One region of the Vibrio sp. Vf1514 genome, then DNA from elsewhere that is predicted to be linked to it. Evidence: predicted binding sites of a transcription regulator. Region 1 holds the regulator's gene; each other region holds the start of a gene.
What was found. The regulator PurR, encoded in region 1, represses purine synthesis genes. The targets are predictions, from matches to a motif close to TNANGNAAACGTTTNCNTNA.
Positions count from the first base shown of each region.

Region 2: a site for PurR is predicted at 3,456-3,475, ahead of ACS18Q_RS04505 (NupC/NupG family nucleoside CNT transporter). Genes of this name have one in related genera too.
Region 3: a site for PurR is predicted at 4,374-4,393, ahead of purE (5-(carboxyamino)imidazole ribonucleotide mutase). Genes of this name have one in related genera too.
Region 4: a site for PurR is predicted at 2,947-2,966, ahead of glpX (class II fructose-bisphosphatase). Genes of this name have one in related genera too.

Region 1 covers NZ_CP197267.1:1,853,856-1,861,032, reverse strand. The annotation lists gene glgA (glycogen synthase GlgA) at 1-759, shown strand, start outside; gene ACS18Q_RS08575 (alpha/beta fold hydrolase) at 905-1,714, shown strand; gene ACS18Q_RS08570 (putative signal transducing protein) at 1,756-2,079, opposite strand; gene ACS18Q_RS08565 (TVP38/TMEM64 family protein) at 2,081-2,767, opposite strand; gene ACS18Q_RS08560 (TfoX/Sxy family DNA transformation protein) at 2,890-3,480, opposite strand; cyclic di-GMP riboswitch class I at 3,598-3,683, opposite strand; gene purR (HTH-type transcriptional repressor PurR) at 3,843-4,853, opposite strand; gene torD (molecular chaperone TorD) at 5,127-5,774, opposite strand; gene torR (two-component system response regulator TorR) at 5,996-6,703, shown strand; gene elyC (envelope biogenesis factor ElyC) at 6,801-7,177, opposite strand, start outside.
Region 2 covers NZ_CP197267.1:955,916-963,092, forward strand. The annotation lists gene minD (septum site-determining protein MinD) at 1-53, opposite strand, end outside; gene minC (septum site-determining protein MinC) at 75-737, opposite strand; gene ACS18Q_RS04490 (YcgL domain-containing protein) at 939-1,217, shown strand; gene ACS18Q_RS04495 (lytic murein transglycosylase) at 1,243-2,214, shown strand; gene ACS18Q_RS04500 (LysR family transcriptional regulator) at 2,366-3,313, shown strand; gene ACS18Q_RS04505 (NupC/NupG family nucleoside CNT transporter) at 3,523-4,728, shown strand; gene folD (bifunctional methylenetetrahydrofolate dehydrogenase/methenyltetrahydrofolate cyclohydrolase FolD) at 4,811-5,671, opposite strand; tRNA gene ACS18Q_RS04515 (tRNA-Arg) at 5,873-5,949, shown strand; gene ACS18Q_RS04520 (hypothetical protein) at 6,075-7,073, opposite strand; gene ACS18Q_RS04525 (restriction endonuclease subunit S) at 7,076-7,177, opposite strand, start outside.
Region 3 covers NZ_CP197267.1:43,614-50,790, reverse strand. The annotation lists rRNA gene ACS18Q_RS00250 (16S ribosomal RNA) at 1-531, opposite strand, end outside; gene ACS18Q_RS00245 (gamma carbonic anhydrase family protein) at 1,069-1,617, shown strand; gene ACS18Q_RS00240 (DUF1488 domain-containing protein) at 1,610-1,876, opposite strand; gene aroE (shikimate dehydrogenase) at 1,879-2,709, opposite strand; gene hemF (oxygen-dependent coproporphyrinogen oxidase) at 2,771-3,685, opposite strand; gene ACS18Q_RS00225 (L-threonylcarbamoyladenylate synthase) at 3,705-4,262, opposite strand; gene purE (5-(carboxyamino)imidazole ribonucleotide mutase) at 4,461-4,946, shown strand; gene ACS18Q_RS00215 (5-(carboxyamino)imidazole ribonucleotide synthase) at 4,950-6,083, shown strand; gene ACS18Q_RS00210 (DNA topoisomerase family protein) at 6,117-6,695, opposite strand; gene ACS18Q_RS00205 (DUF494 family protein) at 6,721-7,177, opposite strand, start outside.
Region 4 covers NZ_CP197267.1:2,934,628-2,941,804, forward strand. The annotation lists gene ACS18Q_RS13645 (bifunctional aspartate kinase/homoserine dehydrogenase II) at 1-1,221, shown strand, start outside; gene metF (methylenetetrahydrofolate reductase) at 1,499-2,386, shown strand; gene zapB (cell division protein ZapB) at 2,472-2,714, opposite strand; gene glpX (class II fructose-bisphosphatase) at 3,029-4,036, shown strand; gene pfkA (6-phosphofructokinase) at 4,101-5,063, opposite strand; gene fieF (CDF family cation-efflux transporter FieF) at 5,326-6,234, opposite strand; gene ACS18Q_RS13675 (CpxP family protein) at 6,366-6,911, opposite strand; gene ACS18Q_RS13680 (response regulator) at 7,100-7,177, shown strand, end outside.

The DNA of each region.
Region 1 (7,177 bases):
CATGGGTTGGTGGACGATTTTGTTCGACGAGCGCGCGATCTGCACGGCATCATTAATGGATGTGACTACACCGAGTGGAATCCGAAAACGGACCGTTACTTGCCGGCAACTTACTCTGACGATGCAACGTCGCTCAAGCAGGGAAAGATGGCGAGCAAAACGGCCTTGCAAGACGAGTTACAACTGCCTAAACGCGATGTCCCGCTGTTTGGCATGGTGTGTCGCCTGACCCATCAAAAAGGCTTCCATTACATTCTGCCGATTTTAGAACACTTCTTGCGCAACGACGTGCAACTGGTGATCGTCGGCACTGGCGAGCCAGAAGTGGCAGCGAAACTGCACAAGATCGCTGCGGCGCATGCTGACAAGTTTGCTTTCGTTGAAGCATACAGCAATCGCTTTGCACACTTAGTCGAAGCGGGTTCTGATTTCTTCCTCATGCCTTCCGAGTTTGAAGCGTGTGGTTTGAATCAGATCTATAGCATGGCCTATGGCACGTTGCCGATTGTGCGTGAAGTGGGGGGATTAAAAGATACGGTGCTGGATTACGATAAGTATCCCAACGAAGCCACTGGATTCGGTTTCCAAGAACCATCCCCTGAAGCGCTGCTTATCACCATGCAACGCGCTTTGCTGTTTTATCTGCAACATCCCGATGAAATGGTAAAAGTGCAGCAGCGCGCGATGCAGAAAGATTTCAGTTGGAAAGAATCGGCCCTTGATTATATCAAGATGTATCGGCTGGCGATTTTTGACTAACGACACACAACAGAGCGCCTCGGCGCTCTGTTTTTTTAGCGACGTAAACGATCCACCAAACAGATTTTTACATCTCCTGTGCAATTGAGGAGGCGCTTTGTGGTAGTCTTTGCGCCGTTAACAACTCGCATCTTCAGTGGTGTTCATGACTCACAGTTTGCTGTTTCACAAAACGTTCTTGCATCCGACCAGCCCGGAATGGGTGGTGTTTGTGCATGGCGCCGGAGGGAGTTCCTCCATCTGGTTCAAGCAGATCAAAGCGTATCGTCAGCATTTTAATTTGCTGTTGATTGACCTGCGCGGGCACGGACGTTCGGGTGAGTTATTCAAAGATCTGATGGCCAATCGCTATACCTTCCAAACGGTCACTCTTGATGTGTTGCGCGTGCTGGATCATCTTAAGATTCAATCGGCGCATTTTGTCGGCATGTCGCTGGGCACCATCATCGTGCGCAATGTGGCCGAAATGGCGGCAGGGCGCGTGCGTTCTATGGTTTTGGGTGGGGCAGTGACTCGGCTCAATGTGCGCTCTCAGGTGCTGGTGAAACTCGGCCATCTGAGTAAACACATCATTCCTTATATGTGGCTCTACCGGCTATTCGCTTACATTGTGATGCCACAACGTAGCCAAAAAGAATCTCGACATCTGTTTATTCGTGAAGCGAAGAACCTGTGTCAGAAAGAATTTAAACGCTGGTTCACACTCACGGCTGAAGTAAACCCGTTGATGCGCTATTTCAAAGACCGCGAGCTAGCGATCCCAACGTTGTATTTGATGGGGGAGCGGGACTACATGTTTATTCAACCGGTCAAAGAGATGGTCGCGGCGCATCGCCAAAGTGAACTACATGAAATTCCGAACTGCGGCCACGTGTGCAATGTGGAACAGCCAGAGCTATTTAATCAGGTGTCGATTCAGTTCATTCAGCAACAAGCTCGCCCGTCAGCGCATTGACACGGCTGTGCCGCGAGTTTTTCATACCGCGTCGTGATTGCTCATTCCGCGGGGTCGTCGATGTGGCCACATTGCCAGCAGATGGCAAACTGGCCTTCGTTGACCTCTCCGCAGTACGTGCAGCGCCAAGGCTGCGTGTCTTGCGCACTGAGTGGACGTTGATAATCCGCAATGATGGCTTGCGCTTTGGCATATTGGGCTTCATCCAGCAGCCAGATATATGGCTCGGTATCCTCACTCAGGGGCAATTCTCCCCGCAGACCAAATAATCCTTCACCCCGCACTTCACACTGAATGTGCGCCTGTTTGAGCAGTTCACACAACAGATGCGCGTCAGTGGGATTGTGAGCAATGTAAATCTTCATCTCAGGCAGCGTCATTTGTTGAGTAGCGCGTGATGCGGTTCATCACCCATTTCATGAGCAATGGAAACAACCCGAGCAACGCAAATGAGAGCAAAACGGCTGGTGAAATGATGCCAGAAAGTGAGTCGATCTGCGCTAGTTGTGTGCCAGCATTGATGTAGACCGCCGTGCCCGGCAACATGCCCAACTGACTGACCCAATAGTAGCGCGTTAGCGCAATCGGGCTTAATCCCATCAGCAGGTTGATCAGGAAAAATGGAAACACCGGGATAAGGCGCAGGGAGAGCAAATAAAAGGCGCCGTCTCGAGCCATGCCTTGATTGACGGCATGGAGTTTGTCGCCAAATCGAGTCTGTACCCACTCTTTTAACAGATAGCGGCTGCTCAGAAACGCCAGTGTGGCACCGATGGTGCTGGCAAATGAGACCAGTAACAGGCTGAGCCAGAAGCCGAATAATGCTGCGCCAAGCAAGGTCACAACGGCTGCACCGGGAATGGAGAACGCAGTGATGAAGACGTAACTGAGAAAGTAGATCAGCGCGGCAGTGACCACATGCTGATCAATATAGTCGGCCAGTAGTGCTTGCTGGGCTTTGGCATTGTCGAGTGTCAGGTATTGGCCAAACGTGGTCGCCAGCGCGACGATCACGGCGATTAAGATGAGGCCCAAAATCAGCTTTTTACTCATTGAAGATTCCCACGAGATGATGGTAATAGGTATACGTAACCAGACAGGGAAAAGCGATCTTTTCTTTCAAAGAAAAAGCACCCGCGAACGGATGCTTTTAGTGAAGTTGCTCTCAAAAAGGTTTACGACAAACGTTGTAACAACTCGTCGCGGCGAGTTTGAGGGATCACCGACCAGTGTTTCCCCTCAATTGCGCCTTCCAGTGCCCATAGCAGTTCTAAGCCGACATCTGAAGAATGTGATTGTCGAACGGCTTTGTATGCTTCTACGGCACCTTTCTCCTGCAGCGCTTCCACCGTTTCGATACCGGCTTTTTTCAGCATCCGTTCGGTCGCAAGGCGCAGGTTAGGGAGATCTTTCAAACGATCGGGTTTCGCCTGGGCTTGAGTCTCTCGCTCAGATTTTGCCACAGTGAGTGCCGATTTAGCGTCATCGAGAATACGGCCCGTGTCTGACCAGCAGTCTTCCGGCAAAGCGAAATACTTAGTCACTACGGGGAATCCGCGTTTTTTGTAAACATAAGGCTCGTAGCCTTGTTGCTTGAATTTTGCGGTTGAAGCGTCGTCGGCGCGAATGTGGAGTCTGTCATTGACCACCAATGCGAACATTGTGTCATCGACAAAAATCCCAAAGCCACCAAACATTGAACGAGATTTAACGCGTCCAAGTTGCTCAAAGAGCCGCATCGAATCTTTTAGTATTGGTTTATCCATGCTGTAAGTCTCGGTGTATTAATTAATACGCCACCAAAGTCAGGTCCGAGAAAGTAGCAAAAGAATGCAATGAGTGTGTCAGTTAGGAGTCAACTTCTTAATATATGCATTTTTGCCATCGGTAACCCCGCTACCTACCCAAAATTGGGTTTAGGCCGGAGGCTTTGCGTCCCACCTTTTCAGATGGTTTGCCCTGTGCGTGACATTTCCTTTAGAAAAGGATAATCAAAAGTTTGAATAAGCATCACATTTACTTGATGTAAATGTGATGTCATTCAAATATATGTCTCTAACTATTGCAACTGAATTCACACGTTTTTTGTATGAGTATGCAACATTAGATAGACAGATTTTCGGCAAAGTTATTGTTTTGTCAAGTCTTTTACGGTGTCGCGTTCAACAATCTCAGGGTGCATCTCGAATATACGGCGCTCGTGCTCTTTATCCTTGATGCGTTCCAGCAAAATTTCGAAGGCGTTTTTACCCACACGGCGTTTCGGTTGGTGGATGGTGGTCAGCGGTGGTGAGAAGTATTCGGCCAGTTCAATGTTGTCGTAACCAATCACCGACATGTCATCCGGAACGCGAATGCCACGTTGTTGTAAGCGGCTGATTAGGCCCAGTGCCATGGTGTCATTGAAACAGAATACTGCGGTCGGACGTTTGTCCATCGCGATGATTTTATCAGCTGCCAGGACAGCGGTATCACATTCAAAGTTGCCTTCCAAAATCCAGTCTTCACGCACGGGCAGATTTGCTTCTGCCATGGCACGGCGGAAACCAGCAATGCGTTCCTGACACGCAGCTTTCACGAAGTGGCCGCTTAGGCAGGCGATATCCGTATGACCTCGATCAGTCAGGTATTTCGTCGCCAGGTAACCCCCTTCTTCGGAGTTATCAATGATTTTGTCGGCTTGTGAGGTTTCTGGGCCCCAGTCCATGATCACTTTGGGAATGTCTGAGTGACTTTCCAGCATTTCCAACAGTTCTTCGGTCAGGTCAGAACACATCACTAGAATGCCGTCCACACGCTTTTCTGCCAGCATGCGGATATAGTCGCGTTGCTTTTCGTAAATGCCGCCGGTGTTACATAGAATCAAGGTGTAGCCCTGACGGTAGCAGTAGCTTTCCACTCCATCGATTACTTCAGAGAAGAAGAGGTTGGTCGATTGCGTCACGAGCATGCCGATGGTGCGAGTGGTGTTGCATTTTAAGCTGCGAGCGACCGCGCTTGGCGCGTAGTTCAGCTCTTTTACCGCTTCCATCACTTTTTCTTGTGTGGTTTCTGCAACAAAACGAGTCTTGTTGATTACGTGAGATACGGTTGTTGTTGATACGCCAGCAAGGCGTGCAACGTCTTTAATCGTAGCCATAGGTTAGTCCTGTCGATGACTGCTGAATGCGAAAAAACTTCGCGCGATCAAGTCCAGCAGCGATTAGGCGGTACACAAAGTGAAGCCTATAAGTAGTAAAAACACAAAAACCGCTTTTAAACAGCGGTTTGCATCTTCAATTCATATTTTTATCGTTTGCGGTCAAGATTCTAGACTGCTACGCGTGAACTCGCAATGAAATTCATCGGATGAGATCAAATGATCATCACAAAGTTCACGGTATATTCGTCAATTTGTGAGCACGATAGCGAACTATTCGTCGGCTAAATAAGCCAAGTCGAGTTCGAGGAATGCCACCAACAGTTCGGTCACCGCGGCATAGAAACCGAATTGATCCAGTGACTGGCAGCGCGTGGCAAATTGGGGCGCCCACCGCATTAAATGGGTTTGAATGAATGCAGCTTGTTCGGCGAATGCGCGCTCCATATGCGCCTCTTTTTCCAGCTCATTACTGCGAATGATGAGGTGGCCTAAAAAGTCGAGTTCAATCGCCAAATGGTCGGCAGGCTCATTCAATGTTTCATGCGTGGTGACGCCGTGTTTTTTCAGCAGTTCAGCCATTGCTTGCGCTGGCGTGTCGTTGAGTAATCCGGTTTGGCCGATGTACACCGAGGCGTAAGGCAGCGCGGAATCTTTATCTGATTTTAAAAACAGATCGCAAAAGTCAGCGGCAAGTTCGAGGCGTGCATCCTCACGGTCCATCAATCGGTTGAGGGCATCCACCAAATGTGTGACGGCAGCGTGCAGCCCGGCGTTTTCGCCCAGCCCGCCGAGGAAGGCGCGAATTTGAGGGGAATGATATTGTTCAATCTCTTTGTCACTGAGCTCTTTACTAAATAAGCTCGACAGCCACCAATAAATTTCGGCACGCTTTTCGTTAAAGACTTTGATTTCCTGCATGGGTTGACTCCGAATACTCTCTTCCTCTAAGTCTAAACAATAATTGTGAATAGCAATAACGCAATGCGTGAAAAAATATGAACAAATAAGTCGGTAAATTAACGGTTTGTCAGGAGATTGCTTTGAATCAATAAACTCTGATGTTTTTGGTTGAGATGCTAGAATTATGACTGTTTATGAATAGAATGACGGGTATTCATAGTGGACATAAAGTGGTGTCAATGAGCTATCACATTTTAGTTGTTGAAGACGACATCGTGACCCGCAGCAAACTGGCTGGATACTTTCAAAAAGAAGGGTATCAAGTGACAGAAGCTGAGAATGGGGTGGCGATGCGTCAGGCGCTCAGTGAGCATGACATCGACCTAGTGATGTTAGACATCAACTTACCGGGTGAAGATGGATTGCTGCTGACGCGAGAACTTCGCAGTCAATCAGATATAGGAATTATTCTGGTCACTGGACGCACGGATAGCATTGATCGAATCATTGGCCTCGAAATGGGCGCCGATGATTACGTCACCAAACCTCTTGAACTGCGTGAACTATTGGTTCGCGTAAAAAATTTGCTGTGGCGCATCGCCATCGCGGGTCGCACATTGCCAGAACCGGAACCGGACAACGATAAATTGGTGCGTTTCGGGGAGTGGACGTTTGATATTCAGCGCCGCTCATTAACGCGCAATGGCGAGCCGGTTCGACTCACCAAAGCCGAATATGAGCTATTGGTTGCGTTGTCGGCGTATCCCAATCAGGTGCTCAGTCGCGAGCGCATTTTGAATATGATCAGTCATCGAGTGGATGCGCCGAATGATCGCACTATTGATGTGTTGATCCGTCGCATGCGTGCGAAGATGGAATTTGATCCGAAGAACCCACAGATCTTTGTGACAGTTCACGGTGAAGGTTACATGTTCGCTGGTGATTAATACCAGCGAAAAGTCGCCACCGATGCGCGTAAAGATGTACATAAAAAAGACCAGCAATTGCTGGTGTTTTTTTTGTCGCTTGCGCAGCATGCCAAAGTTAGGGCAGTGTGGTTTCTGCGTTGTTGATTGGTGCGGTTTGTTCATGACCGGCAACCCAATCACGCAGCGATTGCCATAGCATGCCCATGCTTTCGTACCAGTAATGTTCCGTCTGTTCTAAGTACAGCGCTTTTGGCGTGTACTTATCCCACGGCTGGCTAATGCTGGCTTGCGCCAAGTAGTTGGTTGGCGCTGGGATCGGCTGTAAACCGGCGGAATGGAATTCATTCAGTGCGCGCTGCATGTGACTTGCTGACGTCACGAGCACCAAACGACGTTGTTGTACAAACGCTGCCGCTTGACGCGCTTCTTCCCACGTATCTTTGGCTGTTTCCAGCAAGATGATATCGGATTTGGCAACGCCCAGCGCCAATG
Region 2 (7,177 bases), 900 kb from region 1:
GTCGTTTTACCGACGCCGCCTTTTCCTGACGTAACGACAATGATGCGTGTCATTTAATAATTTCCTTTCGAATTTTAAATGGTGAGTAGTTCAAAATGGAGTGACTCTTCAGTCATGCTGAGCATCACTTTCTTCTGCCAGAACTCACTTTCAATCTGTTCACTCAGCCAGTAGTTACCCGCGATGGACACCAGCTCAGCTTGTAAATCATGACAGATAATTCTTGCTTCTTTTTGACCACTGGCGCCGGCAATCGCTCGGCCGCGCAGTGTGCCATGAATATGAATCGAGCCATCGGCAATCACTTCAGCACCGGGGCTCACGTGATTGAGGATCACTAAATCGCCATCTTTGGCGTACACCTGCTGTCCGGAGCGAATGGGCGTACGGACGATGGTTGTTGGCGCCATTTTTGCCGGCGCTTTCGCTGGGTTGTTGCTGGCGGTCATCACGGCAAAACCGGCTTCCGACGCCAACGACTGACAGCGTTTATCTTTGCAGCCCGTGACACCGACCGGGATCAAACCCGCGTCGCTAATGCCATGTTTGAGGGCGAGAAAGTCGATGTCGCCATCCACTTTCGAAATATTGATCACCACCGGTGCGTTGGCGAAGAACGCCGGGGCTTGCGCCACTTTCTGTTTCAGAAATTCGACCGTGTTGGCGATTTGGTTGTCAGAAAGGTGCAAAACTGACAAAGTAAAGCTACTACCTTTTAGGTCAGGTGTATTAGACATCGTAACGTTGACCTCAATAAACTCTTGGCTACATAGGAAAGAGCGTTGCCCGAGACTAGGGAAGTCATGTTATATTCAGCGCCTAGACGCAGCAAGTCATCTTGCGGTCAAATGAGTGATTTAGACTCAATTTTATCAAAAGTTGATCATTTATAGACAAATTCAGCCGCGACGCGGGTTCAAGACAACAAAAGGCTTCTCATGCTTTGTTCTATCTACAAAAGTTCTAAGAAAGACGGTACCTATCTCTACATCCCGAAACGCGACGATTTTTCACAGGTCCCTGACACTCTGATGCAGATGTTCGGTAAACCTGTGTTCGTGATGCTGGTGAACCTCGAAAAACGTCAGCTCGCGCAGGTGAATGTGGATAAAGTGAAAGCGTCGCTGCAAGAGCAAGGCTTCTTCTTGCAACTGCCACCACCACCAGAGAATTTGTTAGAAAAATACAAAGAAGAAAAGGCTCAGCGCAAATCCTGAGCAAGGATGACTCGGGGAGGGCATCTTGAAAAAATTATTGTCAGTGATTCTGGGATTCACACTTTCCGCACCGGTATTGGCGAACGATTTAAGCTTCGAACAATACGTCGAAGGCCTCAAACAGCAAGCGCGTCAGGAAGGCATTTCTGAGCAAATATTGAGTGACGCGTTTCACGATGTGCAATTTAAACCTCGTGCGGTGGTGGCTGACCGCAATCAGCCAGAGAAAAAGCTGACCTTGGATGAATACATTCCACGTGCCGTGCCTGCGTGGAAAGTGAACCAAGCGCAAGCACTGTACGAAAAGCATTACGATGAACTGCAACGCATTGGCAAGGCGTACGGCGTGCAGCCGCGCTTTATTGTCGCGCTGTGGGGGGTAGAAAGTAACTTTGGTGCGCACATGGGGCGTTACAAGGTGATTGATGCCTTATCAACCATGGCGTATGAAGGTCGCCGTGAAGAGTTCTTCCGCAAAGAAACCATGGCTGCTTTGCAGATCCTGCAACAAGGCCACATCAATGCCGAGGACATGAAAGGCTCATGGGCTGGCGCGATGGGGCAATGTCAATTCATGCCGAGTTCGTTTTTAGCGTTCGCCGCTGATGGTGATGGCGATGGCAAGAAAGACATCTGGGGCAGCAAAGAAGACGTTTTTGCGTCAACCGCGAACTACCTCAGCCAATCCGGCTGGGATGATAAGTACACGTGGGGACGCCAAGTGAAAATTCCCAAAGGGTTTGATCACACACTGGAAGGCCGTCAGGCTGAAAAAGGCAAGTTCTTGCAAGAGTGGAGCAAACTGGGCATCACACGTTATGACGGTAAGCCTCTGCCGAAACTCGATGAAGACGTGAAAGCGTGGCTGATCATGCCGGATGATGAAAGTGGTCGTATTTATCTGGTGTACAACAACTACAATGTCCTGATGAAGTGGAACCGCTCGTATTACTTTGCGCTCGCGGTGAGCCATTTAGCGGACCGCATCAAGTTTTAACCTCAAAGGGCTCGCGAGAGCCCTTATTGCTAATTACCGATTACTTATCGCTGATTAGTTATGACTGATTACTTATGACTGAATGCGTTTTGCTTTCAGCCCGTTCCCAACATCGCGCTGTTCGGTGTTGCAAGCCACAACAGGAGTTGCCGTGTTAGCCGACCGAGCCAGTCAGATGGTGATGTTCGCCGCGTTAATCAAACATCAGAGCTTTACGGCAGCGGCGCGCAATTTGGGCGTGTCGGTGTCGCACGTCAGTAAGCAACTGGCGCAACTGGAAGCGTCGGTGGGGATTAAACTGGTGCAGCGTACGACGCGCAGTTTTACCGTCACCGAAGCGGGGGAGTCTTTCTACCGCCATTGTGAGCAGTTGGTAGCGCTGGTGAGCGATGCGGACAACGAACTGGTGAACCAGCGCGAAGAAGTTTCGGGGCTGCTGCGGCTGGGCTTGTCTCAATCATTTGGCTCGCTGCATGTGCTGCCTGCGCTGGAAGAGCTGCGTCAGCAGTATCCGAATTTGCAGGTTGAAGTGCACCTGTTCGACTACAAGATTGACATGTTGAGCGAAGGGCTCGATTTGTGGATCACCAGCAATGAACACCTGCCGGAAGGTTATATTGCTCAGCGACTTGCGGAGTGCAAATTTGTCGTGGCAGCGTCGCCAGATTACCTACTGCATCATTCGACGCCGCAATTACCCAACGATCTGTTGGATCACAATTGCTTGATCTATCGCAGTTGGGATCGAGACTACACACGCTGGGCATTTCGTAACCGTGAGCAGCAGTTGAGCATCAAAGTTTCCGGCAACTATTCAGTCGATTTGGCTGAAGCGGTGCGTGATGCAGCGGTGTCTGGGTGGGGGATTGCGTATTTGGCGACTTACCTCATCCGCGATGAATTTCGTACGGGTAAACTGATTCAACTGTTGCCGGACTGGCAAGCGAGTCAAAACATGCCATTTTATGCGGTGTATCCAAGTCGGCAGCATCTCCCGAAGAAAACCTCAGCGGTGATTGAATTCCTCAAGCAGAAAATTGGCGAACCGTGTTATTGGGATACGAAACTGGAACCGTATGTTCGCTTGCCGATGTTGTGAGCGATTATTTCTCGGTCTCAAAACATTTTTTCCATATGGAAAAACAAGGTAAAAGCAAACGTTTAATAAACGTAAAATCAATGAGTTAATCTTCACGCTCATTTCTCCTCTTTTCTGAACACACGCAATTAACAAACTCGAGTTGCGCACACGTTTTCCTGCTATACAATCCGACGCCTTTCCGGTTTCCCTTTTATTTGGATGGCGTTATGTCTTCTCTCATTGGTGTTGTGGCAATCTTGGTGATTGCTTGGCTACTTTCTACAGATAGAAAAAATATTAATCTGCGTACGGTTGCGGGGGCATTTGCGCTGCAAGTGATTTTTGCGCTGTTGGTGCTGTATGTGCCAGCGGGCAAAGAAGTACTGCATACCGTGACGGAAAGTGTGTCGAATCTGATCAACTACGGCCAGGAAGGCATTGCGTTTATTTTTGGTGGCCTTGCGACCGGCAGCGTCGGTTTTGTGTTCGCTGTGAACGTGCTGGGCATCATCGTGTTCTTCTCCGCCCTGATCTCGGGCTTGTACCACATTGGCTTGATGCCGAAAGTGATCAACCTGATTGGCGGTGGCATTCAAAAGCTGCTGGGCACTGGCCGTGCGGAGTCGCTGTCTGCAACTGCCAACATCTTTGTGGGCATGGTCGAAGCGCCGCTGGTGGTTAAACCGTACCTGAAGCAGATGAGTGATTCACAATTCTTCGCAGTGATGACCTGTGGTTTGGCATCGGTTGCGGGCGGTACGCTGGTGGGCTATGCCTCACTGGGTGTGGATTTGAGCTACCTGATCGCGGCGGCGTTTATGTCTGCGCCTGCGGGCTTATTGATGGCCAAGTTGCTGGTACCAGAGCAAGGCACTGTTGATGTGCACGTGGATACCAACGAGCTGGATCTGCCAAAAGCGACCAACGTGGTGGAAGCGGTGGCTGATGGCGCGATGTCGGGGGTTCGTATCGCGGTCGCTGTGGGCGGAACGCTGCTGGCGTTTGTCAGTGTGATTGCGCTGCTCAACGGCATGCTGGGTTGGGTCGGTGGCCTGTTTGGTATCGAACTGAGCTTCCAACTGATTCTGGGTTACCTGTTCGCCCCACTGGCGTGGCTGATTGGTATTCCATGGAACGAAGCCATCACGGCAGGTTCTCTGATCGGCAATAAGATCGTGGTCAACGAGTTTGTGGCCTTCATCCAACTGATGGACGTGCAATCGCAATTGAGCGCTCACTCACAAGCGATCGTCACTTTTGCCTTGTGTGGTTTTGCCAACATTTCCAGCATGGCGATTCTGATTGGTGGTCTGGGCAGCTTGGTGCCTGAGCGCCGCAGCTTTATCTCAAAATACGGTTTTCGTGCCATTGCCGCTGGCGTTCTGGCCAACCTGATGAGTGCGTCGATTGCCGGTGTGATTTTGTCGCTGTAATCGCAAGCGTTATTCGACGCCCGATAAAAAAGAACCCCAGCCTTGGCTGGGGTTCTGTGCATTTACCGCTGAAGAAACGACATCACTTTTGGGTGTGGTATTGCTCACAGGCCAACATGGTGTTTTCGATCAGGCTGGCAACGGTCATTGGGCCAACTCCGCCCGGAACCGGGGTGATGAAGCTGGCGCGCGTGCGCGCTACATCGTATTCCACGTCACCAATCAGTTTACCGGTATCAAGACGGTTAATGCCGACATCGATCACCACGGCGCCTTCTTTAATCCACGCGCCAGGAATGAAGTTCGGTTTACCTACTGCAACCACCAGCACATCGGCTTGACGAACGTGGTGTTCGAGATCTTTGGTGAAACGGTGACAGGTGGTGGTGGTGCAACCGGCCAGTAACAGTTCCAGTGTCATCGGGCGACCGACAATGTTGGAAGCACCCACGATGACCGCGTGTTTGCCGCGCAGTGGAATGTTGTAACGATCCAGCAGTGTGATGATGCCTTTCGGTGTGCAAGAGCGCAGTTTGGGAATGCGCTGCGCCAAACGACCCACGTTGTATGGGTGGAAACCGTCGACGTCTTTTTCGGGAATGATGCGCTCTAACACGTGTGTTGAATCGATGCCCGCAGGCAGCGGCAACTGAACCAGAATACCGTCGATTTCAGGATCATTGTTCAACTGTTCGACCAGCGTTAACAGTTCTTCTTCGGTTGCAGTGGCGGGTAAGTCAAACGACTTCGACACAAATCCGACTTCCTCACAAGCGCGGCGTTTGCTGCCTACATACACTTGAGACGCGGGGTCTTCACCCACTAAAACCACAGCCAGACCAGGCGCACGCAGTCCTGCTTGAGTGCGCGCCTTAACACGGGCCGCAACTTCGGAACGTACTGTCTGTGAAATGAGTGTTCCATCAATATTTTGAGCAGTCATGACTTTCCTTACACATTCGTAGTGAAAATTTTTGCGCGCATTGTCGCAGATATTTTGAAGAACATCTATAAGCAAACGTTTGCTTTGTTCTGTTTTTCAGCACATATTGATTGAGTGACAAAATTTTGCTCATTTGAAACATAATGTTAGACAAAGCCGTTGATTTCACCTTTCTAACTCGTATAATCCTGTCCCTGTAGCGCGCCCTTAGCTCAGCTGGATAGAGCACGTCCCTTCTAAGGATGTGGTCGTAGGTTCGAATCCTACAGGGCGTGCCATTTATTCTATAAGGCCTGACAGCTTATGAAGTTGTCAGGCCTTTGTCGTTTTGAGGATTTATAGTCGGCTAGCCGCCTCTTTTCAAACACACACTGATCCGCACCATTAGTTTCTCATGCAGGTATCATCGACTAACTTTTTCTACAACCATGCCACTTTGCTCTGCAAAGTGAATCAATCGAGTGATATTGCTGAGGCTCCACTGGTTGGTAATGGCTATCACCTCGTCGTTAGGCAACGTAATTAGCGCGTCTTCATCGCTGTGGAAACGGCGAATTCTACCTTGAGGTATATCATCCGCTAGGATGGCAATGCGTCGTCTTACTGGCTCGTTAAATGCGTTGAGTACATCATTTAAGCTTTGTGGCTGATGCTTCTCAATCCAGTCAGTGACTAACGCGAGCGCGAGGTGACGCTTTTTATAGGTATGGCCGTTATAGCGATACTCTGAGTAATCTTTATCGCCTTTTTGAACGCTTGTGCGCTGCTCGGCACGCTTCTCGCGGAACTTCACCTGGTACTCTTCTACCTCGGGTACAGGGATGATCTGCTCAGCATTGATCAGTACATCTTCTTTGTAGCGATAGGGCGTGAGGCGCACACAACTGATATCGATGCCTTTGTCACGCAACCACAAGACAGAAGTGGTGAGTTCTTTACCGAAGTCTGCTGAGGCTAAAACGATTCGAACATCGTTACCAAAGTCATCCAAGCTGTTTTCATCGAGATCGACAAACTCCAGAATGGCTTCGCGGGCCTCAATCTCTTGGCCTTCTTTCTTTAGGTACTGGGCATAGTAGTCACAAGCTTTGTCGAACGTCATGGTAGAGATCATTGCGGCATAGCGCAGCGCTTGCAGTTCCATGTGCGCACCGATTTCATCCCGTTTTAGCTCGATGACGACTAAGTTGGCATTTTTGTCGATAGCTAATAGGTCGATACGGCGACGGCTGTCTTCCCAGTCTGAAAACTCTTCTGATATCACCAAACAATCAGGCGCGATGGCATCAATACAGCCTTTCAGCGCTTCTTGTAAATCGTGCCGCTCTTGCAGCCCTTCGGCTGCAAAAGTAGTCGGTGTCAGTGCGGTGAGGTTTTTATTGGCGATATTGTATAGGCTCATGGTTATACTGCTTGTTCAACAATTGCATCGGTAAGTTGAAATTGAGTGATTTGGTTTTCTTGAACCTTTTGCTTTAATTGCTCGCATATATCGAAAAAACAACC
Region 3 (7,177 bases), 1.4 Mb from region 1:
CTGGCACGGAGTTAGCCGGTGCTTCTTCTGCAGCTAACGTCAAAGAGTGCCGCTATTAACGACACCCCCTTCCTCACTGCTGAAAGTACTTTACAACCCGAAGGCCTTCTTCATACACGCGGCATGGCTGCATCAGGCTTGCGCCCATTGTGCAATATTCCCCACTGCTGCCTCCCGTAGGAGTCTGGACCGTGTCTCAGTTCCAGTGTGGCTGATCATCCTCTCAGACCAGCTAGGGATCGTCGCCTTGGTGAGCCCTTACCTCACCAACTAGCTAATCCCACCTGGGCATATCCTGACGCGAGAGGCCCGAAGGTCCCCCTCTTTGAGCCGAAGCTATCATGCGGTATTAGCCATCGTTTCCAATGGTTATCCCCCACATCAGGGCAATTTCCCAGGCATTACTCACCCGTCCGCCGCTCGCCGCCCAACAAATCCCCCGAAGGTTCAATGTTGTCGCTGCCGCTCGACTTGCATGTGTTAGGCCTGCCGCCAGCGTTCAATCTGAGCCATGATCAAACTCTTCAATTTAAGATTTTGTGGCTCAATGAATACTGACTTCAAATTACCTTAGTAATTCAAAGCTATTATCGTTCCAACAGAACGATAATGAATTGACTGTGCCGATACCGAAGTATCGCTTGGTCACTCAGTTCATTGATACCTAAGTTGATTCTTTAGAATCATCTTTGATTATCATCAACGAGTGCCCACACAGATTGATAGGTTTATATTGTTAAAGAGCTTTCTTCCTGCTTCAGCGACTGAGTCACCGTGGAAGAGGCGGCCATTTTAGCGAGATAAACTGTCGTGTCAAACACTTTTTTCAGTTTATTTTCGCGAGCTTTTCAGCTCTGAAAATGACCTTGCTGAACCACTGCTTTCGTTTCTTTCGAAGCTTTGCCGTGTCAGCGAGGGGGCATTATAGAGATCGAGTTCACATTGGCAAGCGCTTTTTCACGTTTTTTTTGATTTTTTAATTGTTTGACTGTTTTTTATTCGTCACAGGTTATTTCGACTACTATTTCTCTTTTACACTGCCCTGAACAGCCCAAATAAGGAGGCGTCATGAGCGCAATTCGTAGTTATAAAGGTATCACTCCGCAGATTGGTGAACGTGTCTATATCGATGAAAGTTCAGTTCTGGTCGGCGACATTCAGCTTGGCGATGACGCCAGTGTTTGGCCATTGGTCGCGGCGCGCGGCGATGTGAATTACATCGAGATCGGCGCGCGCACCAATATTCAAGACGGAAGTGTGTTGCATGTGACGCATAAGAATCACGAGAATCCCGACGGCTATCCGTTGATTATCGGTGAAGATGTGACCATCGGGCATAAGGTCATGCTGCATGGCTGCACAATTCACGACCGTGTATTGGTGGGCATGGGCACCATTGTGCTGGATGGCGTCGTCATCGAGAGCGATGTGATGATTGGTGCCGGCAGTTTAGTTCCGCCGGGAAAACGTTTAGAAAGTGGTTATCTCTATATAGGTAGTCCGGTGAAACAGGCTCGCCCCCTCAATGAGAAAGAGAGAGCTTTTCTAGTGAAGTCTGCTGAGAACTACGTCAACGGTAAAAATGACTACCTAATGCCCGTTGAGAATATTAGCTAATCACGTCGATTTGTCCGCGCTGGTTGTAGTCTTCTTCTTCAATCAGCGCTTCCGCTATCTCTTCCAAATCAAAACGCAGTGTCTGAAAAATGGCTAAAGCCTGTTGCTCACCATCAATCGGCTGTGCCGCCAGACGGCTGAGTTCGGCAAGCGTCACCACACACTCAATCAACGCACCAGCTTGTTGCGCCGGAAACACCACGGCTTGCAGCTCCTCATTCCAAGTTTGTATATCCGGAAATAAGATCGATTGGTTCATGATTAACCTTCTAAATTTTTGCGCAGTTCACGCAGAATCTGTTTCGTCCCCGGACGCAAACCGCGCCACAACATAAAGCTTTCTGCCGCCTGCCCCACCAGCATCCCCAAACCGTCATACGCTTCAGCGCAACCACTGTCTAATGCCCATTGGTTGAAAATGGTGTGACCTTTGCCATACATCATGTCGTACGCCACACTGGTCGGCTTGAAAATCGCGACGGAAATGTTTGGAAGGGCACCATCCAGACTGGCCGACGTCGAGTTGATGATCACATCAAAACCAGAATTCAACTGCGCCATTTCCACAGCGTTCACCTTACCGTACGGCGCAAAGCTCTCCGCTAACTGCTGCGCTTTGACAAAGGTGCGGTTCGTAATGGTCACGCTGGCGGGCTGTTTATCTAATAAAGGCTTAAGCACGCCACGCGCCGCGCCGCCGGACCCAATCAACAGAATTCGCGCGTCCTGCAACGGCACCTGATGCAGCATCAGATCCTGCACCAGACCTTCACCATCCGTGTTGTCCCCCAGAATGCCGCCATCATCGAGTTTTTTGAGCGTGTTAACCGCGCCAGCCAGTTGCGCCCGTTCCGTCAGCCGCGAGGCAAACGTGAACGCCGCTTCTTTAAACGGAACGGTGATGTTGCACCCTTTACCGCCGTGGGCAAAGAAATCTGTCGCGGCTTGCACAAAACCATCCACGGGCGCGAGTTGCGCGGTGTAGGTCATGGCCTGATTGGTTTGACGGGCAAATAGGGTATGAATGAAAGGTGATTTACTGTGGCCGATCGGGTTGCCGAACACCGCATACTGATCGTGTTGAAAATCCATGTTCCTGCCTGAAATAAAAGAGGGTCGCTGTATGCGACCCTATCACTCACTACTGGCGCTGTCACCACTCGCGCGGTACTAAAAATTGCTGTAATTCCGCTTCGGCGCTCCCCGCCTGTGGCTGATAACGGTATTCCCAGCGCGCCAACGGCGGCATCGACATTAGAATCGACTCGGTGCGACCACCCGATTGCAGGCCAAACAGCGTGCCACGGTCAAAGACCAAGTTAAATTCGACATAACGGCCACGGCGGTAAAGCTGGAACTCGCGTTCGCGTTCACCATACGGGGTCACTTTGCGGCGCTCAACAATCGGCAGATACGCCTGCGTGTACCCTTTGCCGACCGCCTTTATATAGTCAAAGCACTGCTCAAAGCTCCACTGATTGAGATCGTCAAAGAACAACCCACCGATACCGCGAGTTTCCTCACGATGCGGCAGGTAGAAGTAACGATCGCACCACGCTTTATGCTCAGCGTAGACTTCATCACCAAACGGCGCGCACAGCGCTTTTGCCACACGGTGCCACTCATGACAGTCTTGCTCAAACGGATAGAAAGGCGTGAGATCAAATCCGCCGCCAAACCACCAAATCGGCGCCTCACCCTCTTTTTCCGCAATGAAAAAGCGCACGTTCGCGTGCGAAGTCGGTACGTACGGGTTATTGGGATGCATCACCAATGACACGCCCATGGCTTCAAAGCGGCGCCCGGCCAGTTCCGGGCGGTGCGCAGTTGCCGATGCGGGCATCTGCTGACCTGCCACATGGGAGAAATTCACCCCACCCTGTTCAAACACATGGCCGTTGCGCATCACGCGCGTGCGACCACCGCCGCCGAGCTTTTCGCCAGGTTCACGATGCCAAGCATCTTCTTCAAATGTGGCACCGCCATCGACGGCTTCCAACTGCTGGCAAATGCTGTCTTGTAGCGACAACAGAAATTGTTTGACGGCTTCTTTATTGATGGTTGGCATCGTTACTTCCTTTGTTGACTTAGCCTTGTCTCAAAACCTGGAGCGTTTTGGCATCGCGAATTTCACTGGGCTTATTACGACCACCCGTTTCGCCTTGCAGAATCGCCACCAGCTGATCACCGAGTTGCTGTTCGACTTCCTGCGTGGTCATGCACGGCGGCAGGCCCGACAGATTCGCGCTGGTTGACGTCAGTGGCTTGCCATACGCCAAACACAGCTTCTGCACCAACGGATGATCGGTCACGCGCACGGCGATGGTATCAAACTGGCCGCTCACCCAATGCGAAACACGCTCGCTGGCTGGCATGATCCAAGTCACCGGGCCCGGCCAAGTCGATTGCACTCGCTCCAACTGCTCTTGCGTCAGTTGGCTTTCATCAACATAAGGCAGCAGTTGTTGGTATGAGGCCGCGATCAGAATCAAGCCCTTCTCGACCGGACGCTGCTTGAGTTGCAGCAACTTTTCAATCGCCTGCGGATTGTCCGGATCACACCCGACACCAAACACACCTTCCGTGGGATAAGCGATCACTTCACCGGACTGCAACGCTTGCAGTGTATGTTCAAAATTATTCACCAGAGTTTCCTAAATTGAGCTGACTTTCTTATTTGCGGCCTAGTGTACAAATTATCCGGCGCAACGGCTAAATCTAATTCGGGATAAATTATACCGCCACGCTTTCAATCACCGCGCAAACGTTTGCTTGAAAGCAAAATCCCCGTATAATGCGCGCACAAACGCTCACTTAATTTATAACGCTTGAAGGAGTTTGAGATGACCGTCGGCATTATCATGGGTTCAAAATCGGATTGGCCAACCATGAAGCTTGCAGCAGAGATGCTGGATCAATTTGGTGTTGCTTACGAAACCAAAGTGGTTTCCGCGCACCGTACCCCTCAACTTCTGGCCGATTACGCCACCAGTGCCAAAGAGCGTGGACTAAAAGTGATCATCGCTGGCGCTGGCGGTGCCGCGCACCTTCCCGGCATGACCGCTGCATTCACCAGCCTCCCCGTGTTGGGCGTTCCGGTGCAGTCGCGTGCGTTATCGGGACTCGATTCCCTTTATTCTATCGTGCAGATGCCCAAAGGCATCGCGGTTGGCACGCTGGCAATTGGTGAAGCGGGTGCCGCAAATGCAGGGTTACTGGCCGCGCAAATCATTGGTGCATTCGATGAAAGCGTGATGGCAAAAGTGGAAGCGTTCCGCGCCGCACAAACCGAAGCCGTACTGGCTCACCCAAACCCAGCCGAGGACTAATCCATGCACGTATTAGTCTTAGGTTCCGGTCAACTCGCGCGCATGATGTCTCTGGCCGGGGCACCGCTCAACCTTGACATTTCCGCCTTTGACGTCAATACCCAGAACGTGGTGCATCCGCTGACTCAGGCGGTGCTGGGCCATGGTTTGGAACAGGCAATTGCCGGTGCGGATGTGATTACCGCTGAATTTGAACACATTCCTCACGATGTATTGGCCGTGTGTGAGCGCAGCGGAAAATTTCTGCCAAGTACCGACGCGATTAAAGCCGGTGGCGATCGCCGTCTGGAAAAAGCGCTGCTGGACAACGCAGGCGTACGCAACGCCAAATACGCAGTGATCACCAACCGCGCTGAATTTGATGCTGCGATTGATGACGTCGGCATTCCCATGGTGCTGAAAACCGCCTTGGGTGGTTACGATGGCAAAGGTCAATGGCGCCTCAAAACTCCACAAGACAGCGACGCAATATGGGCCGACATGGCACAAGCACTGGCGGCGTCTGAGCATCAGGCGATTGTGGCGGAAGAATTCGTGCCCTTTGACCGCGAAGTGTCACTGGTCGGCGCGCGTGGCAAAGATGGCGAGATTGCGGTCTATCCACTGGCCGAGAATGTGCACGTGAACGGCGTCCTCAGCCTGTCGACCGCTATTGATGCGCCAGAATTACAAGAGCAAGCGAAGCAGATGTTTACTGCCGTGGCTGAAAGCCTGAATTACGTTGGCGTGCTGGCGCTGGAGTTTTTCGACGTCCAGGAGACGTTGCTGGTCAATGAAATTGCCCCGCGCGTGCACAACTCTGGCCACTGGACACAGCAAGGCGCAGAAACCTGTCAGTTTGAAAATCATCTGCGTGCGGTGTGTGGGCTACCATTGGGGAGTACCAAACTGGTTCGCGAAACAGCGATGATTAACATCCTGGGTGAAGACACCTTGCCCGAAGCGCTACTGGCGATGGAAGGCTGCCACATTCACTGGTACGGCAAAGACAAACGTCCCGGACGCAAAATGGGCCACATCAACGTCACTGCAGATTACAGTGGCGAATTGCAGCGTAAACTATGTCAACTGGCAGCAGTTCTCGATCCCAAAGCTTTTCCGGCGGTGCAGGCCGTCGCTCAGCAAATCAAGCACTAACCCCAGCATTTCATACGGACAAAAACGGCGCAATTAAGCGCCGTTTTTTATTTCCGTTTGGGTGTGACCGCATTTTTTATCGGCACACTGATACTTGGTGCCATTGGCGAGTTTCTTTTCAATCAGCAACGGATAACCGCACGCCTCGCATTGCCCCACCATGGGTGGTTGATTGAGTGCAAACTTGCATTTGGGAAACGCATCACAGGCATAGAACACTTTCCCAAAGCGGTTTTTGCGTTCAACCAAATGGCCTTTACCACAATCCGGACAGGGGATTTGCGTTTCCTCGGCCTGCGCCTGAGGCGCTGTATCAAATGATTCGATGTGGTGACACGCTGGGTAATGACTGCAGCCAATAAACATGCCGTAACGTCCCTGACGCAACACCAACTCATGCCCACATGCTGGGCACGGCACACCCAGCTCTTTGATGATGTGACCATCGTTTTGATGCAGGGGTTTGATGAAGTCGCAGCCGGGATACTGGCTGCACCCAAGAAAAGGACCGTGTTTGCCGTGACGCAGTTGTAACGCTGCGCCGCATTTTGGACACGGTTCTTGCGTCAGCGCCTGTGCTGAAAATAACTGGTGATCAATTTTACCGCTCATGGGGACTACTCACGCGCCGATCTGCTTAATGCACAATACCTTGCTCTTTGCTGTACAGCAGCTCTTCCATTAGCGTGTAAGCATTTTCATTCCCCGGCACGTTAAACAGCACCATCAGAATGATCCACTTCAGGTCATCGAGTTCAAACTCATTGGTTTCCAAGCCCATGACACGATCAATCACCATCTCACGCGTTTCAGGCGTCAGCACTTTGATCTGCTCAAGGAACATCAGAAAACCACGCGATTCGGTATCCAAACGCTCCATTTCTTGTGCGGTGTAAATACGCACAGAGGTCGCCGCGCTGGTTGCGATCGCGGAATGTGCATCAGTCTGCTGCAACGCAGCCAGCTCTTCTAACCAGTGAAGGGCTTTATAGATGTCTTTTTGGTGAAATCCCGCTCGAAGCAGTTCATCTTCGAGTTCATCTTGATCCACTTGTAACTCTGCATCGCTATGGATGTAAGTTTCAAATAGATAC
Region 4 (7,177 bases), 1.1 Mb from region 1:
CACCACAGCTACGGTTTCTTCCAACAACTCAAAGCCTCGCCGGTGGAATTTGTGTGCGAAGCAGAATCGGGCTTGAGTTTGGTGGCCGTACTGCGTCAAACCGACGTTGAGCCGTTAGTCACCGGTTTGCACACGCAACTGTTTCAGGCGCAAAAACGCGTGGCACTGGCGCTGTGTGGCAAGGGCAACATCGGCTCAAGCTGGCTCAAACTGTTTGCTGAACAAAAAGATGAGCTGGAAAAACGCCACGGCATGAACTTCGAATTGGTCGCCGTCATTGACAGCCAAACTTACTGGTTCAACCCACAAGGCATCGATGCAGCCAACGTGTTGGCGCATTACAGCGATGAAGCGCTGCCAAACGATGGTCAGCAGTGGCTCAAGCAACTGGGCAACATTCAAGGCTTTGATGAAGTCGTGGTGTTGGATGTCACCGCCAGCCAAGAGTTGGCCGATCGCTATCTGGACATCGCAGAGCACGGCATGCACCTGATTTCCGCCAACAAGGTGGCTGGTTCAGCTGCGGGCGATTATTACCAGCAAGTCAAAGACGCGTTTGCCAAAATCAGCCGCCATTGGTTGTACAACGCGACCGTCGGCGCCGGCTTGCCCATCAACCACACTGTGCGCGATTTGCGTGAAAGTGGCGATGAAATCACCGCGCTATCGGGAATTTTCTCGGGCACGCTGTCGTGGCTGTTCCAGCAATACGACGGCCAAGTGCCGTTCAGTGAATTGGTCGATTTGGCGTGGCAACAAGGCTTAACCGAACCCGACCCGCGTTGTGATTTGGATGGCTCAGACGTCATGCGCAAACTGGTCATTCTGGCGCGCGAATCTGGGCTGGACATCGAACCGCAAAGCGTCCGCGTGGAATCACTGGTGCCTGAAGAGCTGCGCGCGTTGTCGCTGGATGACTTCCTCGACAAAAGCCAGTTGCTCAACGAACGCTTGGCGGAACGTCTGGCCAAGGCGCAGCGCCAAGACAAAGTGTTGCGTTATGTGGCCCGCCTCGAGAAAAATGGCAAAGCCACCGTCGGTGTGGAGGCCCTCGACAAAGAGCATGCGCTGGCGAATTTGCTGCCGTGTGACAACATCTTTGCCATCGAAAGCAAATGGTATCGCGACAACCCGTTGGTGATTCGAGGCCCGGGCGCCGGGCGAGAAGTGACGGCCGGCGCGATTCAGTCCGACCTCAACTTGCTCGCAGGTCTGCTGTAAACATGATAAAGCTCGTCAAAATGGCGAGCTTTTTGTTGTTTATTCTGTTATTAATTTCAAGGACAGAACAATTGTCGAACAGGATGGGAATGGCCGTGAATCACCGCTAACGTGCTGATAACGGTGTTGAATTCCCCTCACGATCAACATGAAAAATATTCATAATGGCAAGGTTGACATTAAAATGCATTCAAGACATTCTGTAGCCATATAGACGTCTAAACGTCAATCTTAACAGTGTTCGCGTTGTGGCATGAAGCCACAGGGAGAGAAAAAAATGGGATATACGCACGCCAGTCATATTGACGCACTAAACCAGAATATTGCTGATCTTTCAGACATCAACGTTTCGTTTGAATTTTTCCCGCCGAGCACTGCGCAAATGGAAGAAACGCTGTGGAACTCGGTGCATCGTCTCAAAACCCTGAAACCGAAATTTGTCTCGGTCACTTACGGCGCGAACTCCGGCGAACGTGATCGCACCCACTCGATCATCAAAGCCATCAAAGACCAAACCGGCCTGATTGCCGCGCCGCACCTGACCTGTATCGATGCCAGCCGCGAAGAACTAATTCAGATTGCCGACGATTACTGGCACAACGGGATTCAAAACATCGTCGCCCTGCGTGGTGACATTCCACCGGGCGGTGGCAAGCCAGACATGTACGCTTCGGACTTGGTGACGCTGCTGAAATCACGTCACGATTTCGACATCTCCGTCGCGGCTTTTCCGGAAGTCCACCCGGAAGCCAAAAGCGCCCAAGCAGACCTTCTGAACCTGAGACGAAAAGTAGATGCGGGGGCCAACCGTGCCATCACGCAGTTCTTCTTTGATGTCGAAAGCTACCTGCGTTTTCGTGACCGCTGTGTGGCGGCGGGAATTGATGTGGAAATCGTCCCGGGCATTTTGCCGGTCTCCAACTTCAAGCAGGCCTCGCGTTTTGCGGCGCAGAACCACGTCAAAGTACCGAGCTGGATGGCGAAGCAATTTGATGGGCTGGATGACGATCCAGTGACACGTCAGCTGGTCGGTGCCAGCCAAGCGATTGACATGGTGCGCATCTTGTCACGCGAGGGCGTGAAAGACTTTCACTTCTACACCCTCAACCGCGCGGAAATGACTTACGCGCTCTGCCACACGCTGGGTGTTCGTCCAAGCTTGTAAGCGACGATGAGACACAAAAAAACGCCGACAACTGTCGGCGTTTTTTATCAATTCGATATTGCGGCAAATCGCGGCAATCGGTTGATTATTCCACGTCGTCCATTTTGCCCAGCAGGTTGCGAATACGCTCTTGCCATGCAGTGTGTTCTTGTTGAATTTGTTGAGAACGTTGCTCTAGTGCTTCACGGCTCGCTTTCAGCTCGTTCGCTTCTTCGACCAGTTTCACTTTCTCTTCTTTCAGCTCTTCAACTTCCATTTGCAGTAATGCGATTGTATCAACCGCGGTTTGGATTTTTGCTTCTAGTTGTTCTAGTACTTCAAAAGACATGGTACTTACCCTTTCTTGATTCGGTTGCGGTGAACTCACTTCACTAATCGTTCCATTCTACTCAGCCAAGCGCAGAGAAACACTCACTATATTCGATATTTTGCGCTATTCGGTTAAAAAAACGGCGCAAATTGACTTCCCGCTTACTTTCGTGACGCGCAGGGGGAAACAAAGCCTGAAAAATCAGGCTATCGTAACGACTTTTGATCGAGTGCAAGTCTCGTGAGTGTCAAAAAGCAAACGTTTCCTTTCGAATATGCTAAGATCCGCCGCAAATCATTCCCCCTATTACTGATCCTTGGTTTGGAGTAAGCATGAAACGCGAATTGGCAATGGCTTTTTCACGCGTCACAGAAGGCGCGGCATTGGCTGGATATAAATGGCTTGGCCGTGGCGACAAAAACGCCGCAGATGGCGCGGCAGTAGAAGTGATGCGCACCCTATTAAACAAAACCGAAATCAAGGGTGAGATCGTCATCGGTGAAGGTGAGATCGACGAAGCGCCAATGCTGTACATCGGTGAGCACGTGGGTGTGGGCGGCGACGAAGTGGACATTGCCGTCGACCCGATTGAAGGCACGCGCATGACAGCCATGGGTCAATCCAACGCGCTGGCCGTGCTGGCCGCCGGCGAGAAAGGCAGCTTCCTCAAAGCGCCGGACATGTACATGGAAAAATTGGTGGTCGGCCCAGGCGCGAAAGGCTGTATCGACCTCAACAAACCGCTGAAAGAAAACTTGGAAAATGTGGCCGCCGCGCTGGGTAAATCCCTGAACAATTTGACCGTGATTACGCTGGCAAAACCGCGTCATGAAGCGATGATTGTCGAAATGCAACAGCTCGGTGTGCGCGTGTTCGCGGTGCCAGACGGCGACGTGGCCGCCTCAATTCTGACCTGCATGCCCGACAGCGAAGTGGACATGATGTACTGTGTGGGCGGCGCGCCGGAAGGGGTGGTGTCTGCCGCGGTGATTCGCGCGCTCGATGGCGACATGAACGGCCGTTTGCTGCCCCGTCATAAAGTCAAAGGGGAAACCGAAGACAACCGCATCTGGGGCGCTCGTGAGCTCGAACGTTGCGAACAGATGGGTGTGACCGCGGAAGTGGTGTTGAAACTCGAAGACATGGCGCGCAGCGATAATGTCATCTTCGCCGCCACCGGCATCACCAAAGGCGATTTGCTGGAAGGCATTACCCGCCAAGGCAACATCGCGACCACCGAAACCTTGCTGATTCGTGGCCGCTGCCGCACCATTCGCCGCATCAAGTCGATTCACTATCTGGAGCGTAAAGATCCAGAAGTACGCGAATTCATTCTTTAATCGCGAGCAACAAAAAAGACCGCCAAGGCGGTCTTTTTTTTCGAACTAATTGCAGGTTAAGCGCTTAGAACAGCTCTTCAGCCACCTGGAACAGATCTTTACGTACTGGACGTTTCATGTTTTCAATCGCGTCGATGATGTCGTGGTGAACCAGTTGCTCTTTTTGAATGCCCACACAACGGCCACCGTGACCTTCCATCAATAGATGAACGGCGTAGTTACCCATGCGAGACGCAAGCACGCGGTCAAACGCAGTTGGTTTACCACCCCGTTGAATGTGGCCCAAGATCGTCGCACGAGTCTCACGACCCGTCGCTTTTTCGATCTCTTTCGCCAGTTGGTTCGCATCCATCATCAGTTCAGTCAGCGCGATGATCGCGTGTTTCTTACCTTTCTTGATGCCGTCTTGAATATTAGAAATCAGCTGTTCCATATCCAAACCCGTTTCAGGCGTGATGATGTACTCACAGCCGCCTGCGATCGCAGACATCAGCGTCAAGTCACCGCAGTGACGACCCATGATTTCAACGATCGAAATACGTTGGTGAGAAGAAGACGTGTCACGCAGACGGTCAATCGCTTCGATCACGGTGTTCAGTGCAGTCAGGTAACCGATGGTGTAATCCGTGCCCGCGATGTCGTTGTCGATGGTACCTGGCAGACCGATACATGGGTAACCCATTTCAGTCAGTTTCTTCGCACCCATGTACGAACCGTCACCGCCGATCACAACCAATGCATCGATGCCGTGTGTTTTCAGGTTTTCGATCGCTTTTTCACGCACTGCTTCTTCACGGAACTGCGGGAAACGCGCAGAACCCAGGAATGTACCACCACGGTTAATCACATCAGACACGCTTGAACGGTCTAGCTGCTTGATACGACCTTCGTACAGGCCTTGATAGCCATCGTAGATGCCGAATACTTCAAGACCTGCGCCCAACGCCGTACGAACCACGCCGCGAATCGCAGCATTCATGCCTGGGGCGTCGCCGCCACTTGTCAAAATACCGATCTTCTTAATCATGCTCACCCTCGATTTTTGGGAACTTAATATAATATTTTTCGCGCCGCCCGCCCTGGATTGGCAGGCAGCAAAAGCATTCTATATCTGTGCGTTATGTTACATTTCCTAATTAGGAATACTACTGTTATTTGCACGAAATTCTGTAAGTTTGCTACTTATGTAAGAGTATTACAGTTTCGACCCACAGCGTTGTTGATTCACATCAGGATCAGGTTTTTTAGTTCAATTGGGGAAAAGATAGCCAACCTCGACCACTTTTGCCTCACCACCCTTGGAATTTTTGCTTTCGCTCTGGACCGAAGACCACAGAATACGGATCCTGATGGATTAAAACATCGGCACCGGGAAAAGTTTTGCGCAGCTTCGCTTCCACAATATCCGAGATGCGATGTGCTTCAATTAACGGAATGTTGTCATCCAATTCCAAATGCAGCTGAATGAAACGCACCGGGCCGGACATGCGTGTGCGCAGTTGATGCACGCCCATCACCCCATCAACCGAAAGCGACAAGGTGCGAATCTGCATCAGCTCATCATCAGGCAATTTGCGATCCAGCAGCGTTTGGACTGCGCCATGCGCCATGCGATAAGCGCTGTAGAGAATGTACACCCCAATCCCGACCGCAAACACCGCATCGGCCTGTTTGATGCCAAACCAACTCAGTCCGAGCGCCACCATGATTGCGCCGTTCATAAATAAATCGGACTGATAATGCAGTGAGTCGGCCGCGATGGCCTGACTGCCAGTTTTCTGCACCACGTGGCGCTGGAACATCACCAAGGCAAACGTCACCACCATGGCAAACCCACTGACGTAAATCCCGTACTCTGGCGATTGCAATTCATGGGGGCGGAAGAAACGGTCAATGCCGTTGAGGATCAAAAAGCAAGCAGAGCCGGAGATGAACATCGCTTGCGCCAGCGCCGCCAAGGATTCCGCTTTGCCGTGACCAAAGGTGTGTTCTCGGTCTGCCGGTTGCAGCGAATAGCGCACCACAATTAAGTTGACCACTGACGCGGCGATGTCGAGCAGCGAGTCAATGAGCGACGCCAGCAAGCTGACCGAGCCGGTCACCCACCACGCGGCGATTTTCACGATCAGCAGCAACGTGGCGACTGTGGTCGCGGTCCAAGCGGCGAGGGTCACCAATCTGGCGTATTCCTGTTTCATAGTCTGTTATCCATGCAAATCAATGACGTAATTATACGCAAAAGGCTGTTTGATGTGCGTTAAATCTCATCCGATATCCAGTCAAAAAACGTAAAAAAGGCAGCCGAAGCTGCCTAAAATGCGAGTCACCATTATTCACCAGCTGGTGGCGCAGGTGGCATCATGCGTTGACCTTTTGGTCCCTTGCCATCGTGATGACCGCCACGAGGGCCGTGTTCCCAACATTGATCCATGCGCTCTTGTTGCAGGGTCTGGAACTGCGCTTTTTGCGCTGGCGTTAACACGCTCAGCATGTGATGACGTTTTTCCATCATCTGTACGCGACGTTCCACTTGCATATCGACCATCTGTTTCGCCAGCTCAGTCGCTTGCGCTTTATCGAAGTTAGGCGCCAGCATCAGCGCACGTTCTTTGTCACGCATCGCCTTCATCTGTTCAGACGGCCCCGCCTGACGTTTTTGTTGCATCTGCGCACGGCCATCTTCACGCATCTGACGCAGTTGAGCCTGCTGCTCAGCGCTTAGATTCAGCTGTTTGAAAATCCCACGCTCACCACGTGGACCGCACATCTCATCGTCAGGACCTTTGTTTTTGCCGCCAGCTGCCAGCACACTCGCTGAACCCAGCACCATCGGTAGAACCACAGCGGTAAGCATCAATTTTTTCGCCATTTTCATCATCATATCCTCAATCGTTGCATTCTGACTTACGGGCTGCCCTTGCAGCGCTTGAGTGTAGAATACGACTTGCTAAGTAAAGTGGTGTTTAGGCAGCGTAAAGAATCGTAAAGAGTGCAATTAGCGCTAATTGCGCGCAAACTTTCACAGTAAACTACAGAGAATCCCCCGATGTTTAAGAGGCAGATATGGCGCACATTCTTCTTATTGATGACGACACCGAACTCACTGGTCTACTGAAAGAGGTCTTGAGCTACGAAGGCTTT